One region of the Blautia sp. HCP3S3_C12 genome, then DNA from elsewhere that is predicted to be linked to it. Evidence: predicted binding sites of a transcription regulator. Region 1 holds the regulator's gene; the other holds the start of a gene.

Region 1 (4,898 bases):
AAGAACTAACGTTCGGTTTGTATATACAATTCCATATTTCCATGATATAATATCTCTTACATTTGAGTGTTAATTCGTCCACGTCAGTTTTACTACTTTTTATAAGTCTATAAAATGTCAGGTGGTGAACAGAATTCGTCGAGAGGCATATTTGGGCAAAATCAGAGAATGTGCTTCGACGAATTTCTGCCTGATAGACGAACTTTTTTGATATAAAAACCAGGAGGTGCTTTTGTGCAGAATTCACAACAAATCTTCAAATTACATTCCGAATACCAACCCACCGGTGACCAGCCACAGGCAATTGAGAAACTGGTCAAAGGATTCAAAGAAGGCAACCAGTTCGAGACTTTGCTGGGTGTCACAGGTTCCGGTAAGACCTTCACCATGGCGAACGTTATCGCCCAGTTAAATAAGCCAACTTTGGTACTTGCGCACAATAAAACACTTGCAGCACAGCTGTACGGTGAGTTTAAGGAATTCTTCCCTGAGAACGCAGTGGAATATTTTGTCTCCTATTATGACTACTATCAGCCGGAGGCTTATGTCCCGTCTTCAGACACCTATATTGCCAAAGACTCCTCCATCAATGACGAGATTGACAAACTCCGTCTCTCTGCCACAGCCGCAATGTCAGAGCGGAAAGACGTAGTGGTCATTTCCTCCGTTTCCTGTATCTACGGACTGGGTTCCCCTCAGGAATTCTTTGACATGATGATTTCCCTGCGTCCGGGAATGACCAAAGACCGGGATGAGGTAATCCGGGAACTGATCGACATTCAATATACCAGAAATGAGATGGACTTTCACCGAAGTACCTTCCGTGTCCGTGGAGATACCCTGGAAATTTTCCCTGCCAACAGCTCCGACACAGCCGTGAGAGTAGAATTTTTCGGAGATGAGATTGACCGTATTTCAGAAATTGATATATTGACAGGAGAAATCAAATGCCAGCGTTCTCATATCAGCATTTTCCCTGCGTCCCACTATGTAGTGCCTGCAGAACAGATCCAGAAAGCAGCCGTAGCCATAGAAGAAGAATTAAAAGAACGTGTAGAGTATTTCAAAAGCGAGGACAAGCTTCTGGAAGCCCAGCGAATCTCAGAACGCACCAATTTCGACATTGAAATGATGAAAGAAACCGGATTCTGTTCAGGAATCGAAAATTATTCCAGACATCTGTCAGGATTAAAGCCCGGACAGCCGCCATACACACTGCTGGACTATTTTGGAGATGACTTCTTACTTATTATAGATGAATCTCATATCACAGTACCTCAGGTAGGAGGAATGTATGCCGGTGACCAGAGCAGGAAGCAGACACTGGTAGACTACGGATTCCGGCTTCCTTCAGCCAAAGATAACCGCCCCTTAAGCTTCGAGGAATTCGAATCCAAACTGGATCAGGTCATGTTTGTATCTGCCACTCCGGGACAATATGAGTATGATCACGAACTCCTCCGCGCAGAACAGATCATCCGTCCAACCGGACTTCTGGATCCGAAGGTAGAAGTCCGCCCCATTGAAGGACAGATTGACGACCTGATCGGGGAAGTAAATAAAGAAGTGTCAAAGAAACACAAAATCCTGATTACCACCCTCACCAAACGAATGGCAGAAGACCTGACAGAATATATGAAAGAAGTAGGAATCAGAGTCCGTTACCTCCATTCCGATATTGATACCTTAGAGCGTGCCCGCATCATCCGGGATATGCGTCTGGATGTTTTTGATGTTCTGGTAGGAATCAACCTCCTTCGAGAAGGCCTGGACATCCCGGAAATCACCCTGGTAGCAATCCTGGATGCAGACAAAGAAGGTTTCCTCCGTTCCGAAACCTCCCTCATCCAGACCATCGGACGAGCTGCCCGAAATAGCGAAGGCCATGTAATCATGTACGCAGACAACATGACCGATTCCATGCACAAAGCCATCACCGAAACCAACCGCCGCCGAACCATTCAGGAAGCCTACAACAAAGAACACGGAATTACTCCGACTACTATCAAAAAAGCAGTCCGCGATCTCATCGCCGTATCCAAAGCAGTAGCTGAAACCGAAGTCCGACTCCAGAAAGACCCAGAGTCCATGACCCGTACAGAACTCACCAAACTCATCGCCCAGGTAGAAAAACAAATGCGCGCCGCAGCCGCAGATCTCAACTTCGAACAAGCTGCAGAACTCCGCGATAAAATGATCGACCTGAAAAAGAACCTGGATACACTAGACAAATAATGTTTCTTAATCCAGCCCATCAGAGTGTGAAATCCTGCGTCAGATATCTTTGTCGTGCGTCAGCACGCCTGCAGATATCTTCCTTGTCTTTCGCACTCTGCTGAACTGTCTTAAATGCATTATTTACTAGGACTGCTATAGTATCTCTTAGCGTCCGAAACCGCACACAATATTAATAATTTCTCCTAGCGTCCCTTTCTATAACATAATCTTAATAATCCCCATTGTTCATAAAATAACAAAAAATTCACAAAATAATATTGACAAACCCAATCAAGAGTGCTATCTTATGAGCATAAGCTGTTAGCACTCCTAAAAGTTGAGTGCTAACAGCCCGAAAACAAAGGCAGCAAAGGAGTGGAATTTCATGGATCAGGTATTAGATGATCGTAAAAAGAAAATACTAAAAGCCATCATCAAAACCTACATGGAAACAGGCGAACCGGTGGGTTCCCGGACCATTTCCAAGTTTGCAGATTTAAATGTAAGCTCTGCCACCATCCGGAATGAGATGTCAGATCTGACAGATATGGGATATATCGTACAGCCCCACACCTCAGCCGGAAGAATTCCTTCTGATAAGGGTTATCGCCTCTACGTAGACGAGTTGATGAAAGAAAAGGAATCAGAGGTACAGGAAATCAGAGATTTCATGATCGAGAAAACTGACAAACTGGATAAAATGCTGAAACAGGTAGCGAAGGTGCTTGCCTCCAATACTAATTATGCAACAATGATCTCTGTTCCACAGTACAGCGGAAGCAAGATTAAATTCATTCAGCTTTCACGTGTAACACCCCTTCAGCTTGTGGCAGTAGTAGTGAGTGATAACAATGTCATCCGAAACCAGATCATTGATCTGGACGGGGAGATGGACGATCAGACAATCCTGAAATTAAATCTTCTTCTTAATACCAATTTAAATGGAGTACCGATCCAGGATATCAACCTGGGAATGATCGCCCGCCTCAAGGAACAGGCTGGTGCTCACAGTTCTGTAGTTGGTACAGTCCTTGATGCAGTGGCAGATACCATTCAGGTAGATGAAGACGATATGCAGATATATACTTCAGGAGCAACAAACATTTTCAAGTATCCGGAGCTTGCAGACACAAGTAAAGCGAGCGGGCTGATTTCAGCATTTGAAGAAAAGCAGGATCTGGTAGACCTGGTAAAAGAGAGAATGTCTGATACAGAGAACACAGGAATTCAGGTATACATTGGTGATGAGATGCCGGTGCAGACTATGAAGGACTGCAGTGTGGTCACAGCCACTTACGAGCTTGGAAAGGGATTGCATGGCACTATCGGTATCATCGGTCCTAAGCGTATGGATTACGCAAATGTAGTTGACAGCCTGAAGGCTTTGAAAGTTCAGCTGGACGAACTGATTAAGAAAGAGAGTTAGAAAGGCGGTAATAGAGAGTGTCAGAAGAAACAAAGAACACAGCTCAGGAAGAAGAGACAACAGAGACTCCTGTAACAGAAGAAACTGTTGAAAATGAACCTGAGGTTGTAGAAAACGGTGAAGCTGAAACAGAAGAAATCCCGGTAGAGGACGGAGATGAGGAAGCTTCCCAGGATGATGTTAAAGACAGCAAATCAAAAGCTTCTTTCTTCGGCAAGAAGAAAAAAGAGAAAGATAAATTTGAACAGCAGATCGAAGAACTTACAGACAGACTGAAACGAAACATGGCTGAGTTCGATAACTTCCGTAAGAGAACGGAGAAAGAGAAATCCAGCATGTATATCATCGGAGCCAAGGACATCGTTGAGAAAATCCTTCCGGTTGTGGATAACTTCGAGAGAGGTCTTGCACAGGCACCGGAAGGAGATTCTTTCGCAGATGGAATGAAGATGATCTACAAACAGCTGCTCACCACATTAGATGAGCTGGGTGTGAAACCAATTGAAGCAGTCGGTAAGGAATTTGATCCGAACTTCCATAACGCAGTGATGCATGTGGAGGATGAAGAAGCCGGTGAGAATATTGTGGTAGAAGAATTCCAGAAAGGTTACACTTACAAGGATTTCGTAGTACGTCACAGTATGGTAAAAGTAGCCAACTAATAAATTTAGAATATATCAAAATTAATTGAGAATAAATTAGGAGGAACAAGATTATGGGAAAAATCATTGGTATTGACTTAGGTACAACAAACAGCTGTGTAGCTGTAATGGAAGGTGGACAGCCAACAGTTATCGCTAATACAGAAGGCGCAAGAACAACACCATCAGTTGTTGCTTTCACAAAAACAGGAGAACGTCTTGTAGGTGAACCTGCAAAACGTCAGGCAGTAACAAACGCAGAGAGAACAATCTCTTCCATTAAAAGAGAGATGGGTACTGACTATCGTGTAACAATCGACGACAAGAAATATTCCCCACAGGAAATTTCCGCTATGATTCTTCAGAAACTGAAAAAAGATGCAGAAGGATACCTTGGTGAGAAAGTTACAGAAGCAGTTATCACAGTTCCTGCATATTTCAATGATGCTCAGCGTCAGGCAACAAAAGATGCAGGTAAGATCGCAGGTCTTGATGTAAAACGTATCATCAACGAGCCTACAGCAGCAGCTCTTGCATATGGTCTTGACAATGAAAAAGAACAGAAGATTATGGTATACGACTTAGGTGGCGGTACATTCGATGTATCCGTTATC
Region 2 (4,898 bases), on a different contig from region 1:
GTTCAGTTGCTGGATAAAACAAGAAAGATCAATAAGCTTCTGCACAACAGCAGCTCTAGCAAGGTGGTGTTCAATGATATCTGTCAGGTACTGATGGAGACCTTGAGCTCCAATATTCTGGTACTCAGTAAGAAAGGTAAGGTTCTGGGCGTCAGTTTGTGTCCGGGTGTTGATGAGATTACTGAGCTGATAGAGGATAAGGTCGGTGGATATGTAGATACTTTATTAAATGAGAGATTTCTGGGAGTTTTATCAACGAAAGAGAATGTAAATCTGCAGACACTTGGTTTTGAACATGTGTCAAACAGCTATCAGGGGATTATTAATCCTATTGATATTGCAGGTGAGCGTCTGGGAACTGTATTTATGTATCGATTTGACAGACCTTATGATATTGAGGATATCATTGTCAGTGAGTACGGTACCACGGTCGTAGGACTGGAGATGATGCGTGCAGTTCATGAGGAGAACGCAGAGGAAGACAGAAAACAGCAGGTTGTGAAATCTGCATTTAATACCTTGTCCTTCTCAGAACTGGAGGCGATTATCCATATCTTTGATGAGCTTGACGGAGATGAGGGAATCCTGGTAGCCAGTAAGATTGCTGACCGAGTGGGAATTACAAGGTCTGTGATCGTTAATGCTCTCAGAAAATTTGAAAGTGCAGGTGTGATCGAATCCAGATCCTCAGGTATGAAGGGAACCTATATAAAAGTTCTCAATGAGGTGATCTTTGATGAGCTGGAGGAGATCAAGGCTCAGAGAAACAAGAAAGGCTGATGGCATCAGATAAGCCGGAAGAGAACAAATGTTAAATTTTAAGACTGCCTTTTATCCTTAAACAATATGGGATAGAAGGCAGTCTTTATCATTGTACATCAGTTATATTGTCGCAAATCTGGCAGGCGATTTCTACCATTTGGATAAAATAATTTGGAAATTAAGAAAAAGAAAGAAAAAGCGAGTATAAATTAGAAAAAAAGAGTATATATTAAATTATACAATACTCAGTGAAGTTGCTAATTTTACTTGTTTTAAATATTATATGGACAGTGATTAGCACTCGAGGTAAATGAGTGCTAGCAGAAATCGGCAGAATCTGACAAGGTGCCGAGACAGTTACCGGATATTTTGCAATAACAAAAAAGGTACGGTAACAGGAATGTTTTAGTTGGAGAATAAAGGAGGACATAGATCATGACATTAGTACCTTTAGGTGACAGAGTTGTATTAAAACAGGTTGAAGCAGAAGAGACAACAAAATCCGGAATCGTTCTTCCGGGACAGGCACAGGAGAAACCACAGCAGGCAGAAGTTGTAGCTGTAGGACCTGGCGGAGTTGTTGATGGCAAAGAAGTGAAAATGGAAGTAGCTGTAGGTGATAAGGTTATCTACTCCAAATATTCAGGAACAGAAGTAAAAATGGATGGAACAGAGTATATCATTGTAAAACAGAATGATATTCTTGCAATTGTTAAATAATCAGAGTTTAAACAGGAGGTCATATTATCATGGCAAAAGAAATTAAATTCGGCGCAGAAGCCAGAGCAGCTCTTGAAGCTGGTGTAAATAAATTAGCTGATACAGTAAGAGTAACATTAGGACCGAAAGGAAGAAATGTAGTTCTTGACAAACCATACGGTGCTCCGCTTATCACAAACGACGGTGTTACAATCGCAAAAGAAATTGAACTGGAAGACGGATTTGAAAACATGGGCGCACAGCTGATCAAAGAAGTTGCTTCCAAGACAAACGATGTAGCAGGAGATGGTACAACAACAGCTACAGTTCTTGCACAGGCTATGGTTCATGAAGGAATGAGAAACCTGGCAGCAGGCGCTAACCCGATTATCCTGAGAAAAGGTATGAAGAAAGCTACTGATACAGCAGTAGAAGCAATCAAAAATATGAGCCAGACAATCAGCGGCAAGAAACAGATCGCAAACGTTGCATCTATTTCTGCAAGCGATGAGACAGTTGGACAGCTAGTAGCAGACGCTATGGAAAAAGTTTCCAAAGATGGCGTTATTACAGTTGAAGAATCCAAGACAATGCACACAGAACTTGACCTTGTAGAAGGTATGCAGTTCGACCGTGGATATGTTTCCGCATATATGTCAACAGATATGGAAAAAATGGAAGCAAATCTGGACGATCCATACATCTTGATCACAGACAAGAAGATTAGCAATATTCAGGAAATCCTTCCATTACTGGAACAGATCGTAAAAGTTGGTGCTAAACTTCTCATCATCGCTGAAGATGTAGAGGGTGAAGCACTTACAACTCTTATCGTAAACAAATTAAGAGGAACATTCCAGGTAGTAGCTGTCAAAGCTCCTGGATATGGCGACAGAAGAAAAGAAATGCTTCAGGATATCGCAATCCTTACAGGCGGTCAGGTAATCTCCGAAGAAGTTGGTCTGGAACTGAAAGATGCAACTATGGAGCAGTTAGGACGTGCGAAATCTGTTAAAGTTGCAAAAGAAAACACAGTTATCGTTGACGGTATGGGCGACAAAGAAGCAATCGCAAACCGTGTTGCACAGATCCGTGGACAGATTGAAGAGACAAAATCTGAATTTGATAAAGAAAAATTACAGGAAAGACTTGCAAAACTGGCTGGCGGCGTAGCTGTTATCCGTGTTGGTGCTTCCACTGAGACAGAAATGAAAGAAGCTAAGCTTCGTCTGGAAGATGCTCTTGCAGCTACAAGAGCAGCAGTAGAAGAAGGTATCATTGCAGGTGGCGGATCTGCTTACATCCATGCATCCAAAGAAGTTGCGAAACTTGCAGCTACTCTGGAAGGTGATGAAAAGACAGGTGCAAACATTATCCTGAAAGCTCTGGAAGCTCCTCTGTTCCGCATTGCAGCAAATGCAGGACTGGAAGGATCTGTAATCATTAATAAAGTAAGAGAATCTGAACCAGGAATCGGTTTCGATGCTCTTAATGAGAAATATGTAGATATGGTAGGCGAAGGTATCCTTGACCCTGCAAAGGTTACAAGAAGTGCCCTTCAGAACGCTACAAGTGTTGCGTCTACCTTACTGACAACAGAATCTGCTGTTGCAATTATTAAAGAAGACACACCGGCACCGGCTGCTAACCCGGGAATGGGAATGATGTAATCCATAAAGAACGTGGTCTAAACAATATAAACCACAGTAAAGGGAATCATCGTCATAGACGTTGGTTCCCTTTTGTGGTATAATGCCTAATAAAATAATCCGGAAGACCGGAAAAATAAGAAAAGGAGTGATAAAGGATGAGTGATCTATATTCAGAATTATTGGTAAAACGGGAGCGCACAATCAAAGACAGCATTATAAAGTATGGCTTGATTGTGTTGACAGTAATTGCAGTAATTGCCAGTCTGATTAGCACCCCCTTGATATGGATTGCAGCTATTGCACTGGGAATTGCATGCTATTTTGTAATCCCGAAGACAGATGTGGAGTATGAATATCTGTTTGTGAACGGAGAGTTTGACATTGATATGGTTATGGCAAAGTCAAAGAGAAAGAGGGTAAAAAGCTTCAATCTTTCTGAGGCAGACCTGGTGGCACCGTTAAATTCCCACAGAATGGACTATTATAATGGGAACCAGAACATGAAAGTTCTTGACTATTCATCAGGAAATCCACAGCACAAACGTTTTGGTGTGATCACCAGGCTGGACAATGCTACATGTAAGATTATTCTGGAGCCGGATGAGGCTCTTGCCCAGGCAATGAAAAAAACTGCACCAAGCAAAGTATTTTTGGATTGACACGCTAACTAATTTTTGTTACACTTGATAAAAATAAAGGGCCAGTTACTGGTTCCTTATTTTTATTTTCTATTTAGGAAGGTCCTTTCGGGCCGAAGTTTTTTCTATACTTACTAATTTCACATACGCAAGGGAGGAAATGCAATGGGTACTATCATTGGTGAAGGTATTACTTTTGATGACGTCCTGTTAGTTCCGGCTTATTCAAAAGTAATTCCGAATCAGGTAGATGTCACAACGTACTTAACGAAAAAGATCAAACTGAACATTCCCATGATGAGCGCAGGAATGGATACAGTTACCGAACATCGTATGGCAATTGCCATGGCAAGACAGGGTGGTATTGGTATCATTCACAAAAATATGTCTATCGAGGCACAGGCAGAAGAGGTAGATAAGGTAAAACGTTCTGAGAACGGTGTTATCACAGATCCTTTCTATTTATCCCCTGAGCATACATTGAAAGATGCAGATGAGCTTATGGCAAAATTCCGTATCTCCGGTGTACCGATTACAGAGGGCAGAAAGCTTGTTGGTATCATTACAAACCGAGATCTGAAGTTTGAGACAGATTTTACCAAGAAGATCAAAGAGTGCATGACTTCTGAGGGACTGATCACAGCCAAAGAGGGAATCACTTTGGAAGAGGCAAAGAAAATCCTTGCCAAATCCCGTAAAGAGAAATTACCCATTGTAGATGATGATTTTAATTTAAAAGGCCTGATCACAATCAAGGATATTGAAAAGCAGATCAAGTATCCTCTGGCTGCCAAAGATGAGCAGGGACGTCTGCTCTGCGGTGCAGCAGTAGGAATCACAGCCAATGTACTTGCACGTGTAGATGCGCTGGTGAAGGCATGTGTAGATGTAATTGTAATTGATTCTGCACATGGTCATTCAGAGAATATTCTGAAGGCTGTCCGTGAAATTAAAGCTGCATATCCGGATCTTCAGGTAATTGCAGGTAATGTAGCTACAGGAGCAGCTACCAAGGCTCTGATCGATGCAGGCGTAGATGCAGTTAAGGTTGGTATCGGACCTGGATCTATTTGTACCACACGTGTGGTTGCAGGTATTGGCGTACCACAGGTTACTGCAGTAATGGATTGTTATGAGGTTGCTAATC

Evidence for each region. Region 1 encodes HrcA, which represses chaperone genes, less so after heat shock. Its sites were predicted from a motif close to TGTTAGCACTCNNNNNNNNNGAGTGCTAACA; they were not measured.
Region 2: a site for HrcA is predicted at 1,055-1,085, ahead of groES (co-chaperone GroES). Genes of this name have one in related genera too.

What each region holds. Positions count from the first base shown of each region.
Region 1 covers NZ_JBQHWC010000001.1:207,012-211,909, forward strand. The annotation lists gene ACTNDS_RS00985 (hypothetical protein) at 1-9, shown strand, start outside; gene uvrB (excinuclease ABC subunit UvrB) at 235-2,235, shown strand; gene hrcA (heat-inducible transcriptional repressor HrcA) at 2,603-3,643, shown strand; gene grpE (nucleotide exchange factor GrpE) at 3,661-4,305, shown strand; gene dnaK (molecular chaperone DnaK) at 4,359-4,898, shown strand, end outside.
Region 2 covers NZ_JBQHWC010000007.1:61,814-66,711, reverse strand. The annotation lists gene codY (GTP-sensing pleiotropic transcriptional regulator CodY) at 1-780, shown strand, start outside; gene groES (co-chaperone GroES) at 1,198-1,482, shown strand; gene groL (chaperonin GroEL) at 1,512-3,131, shown strand; gene ACTNDS_RS08040 (DUF6106 family protein) at 3,269-3,772, shown strand; gene guaB (IMP dehydrogenase) at 3,917-4,898, shown strand, end outside.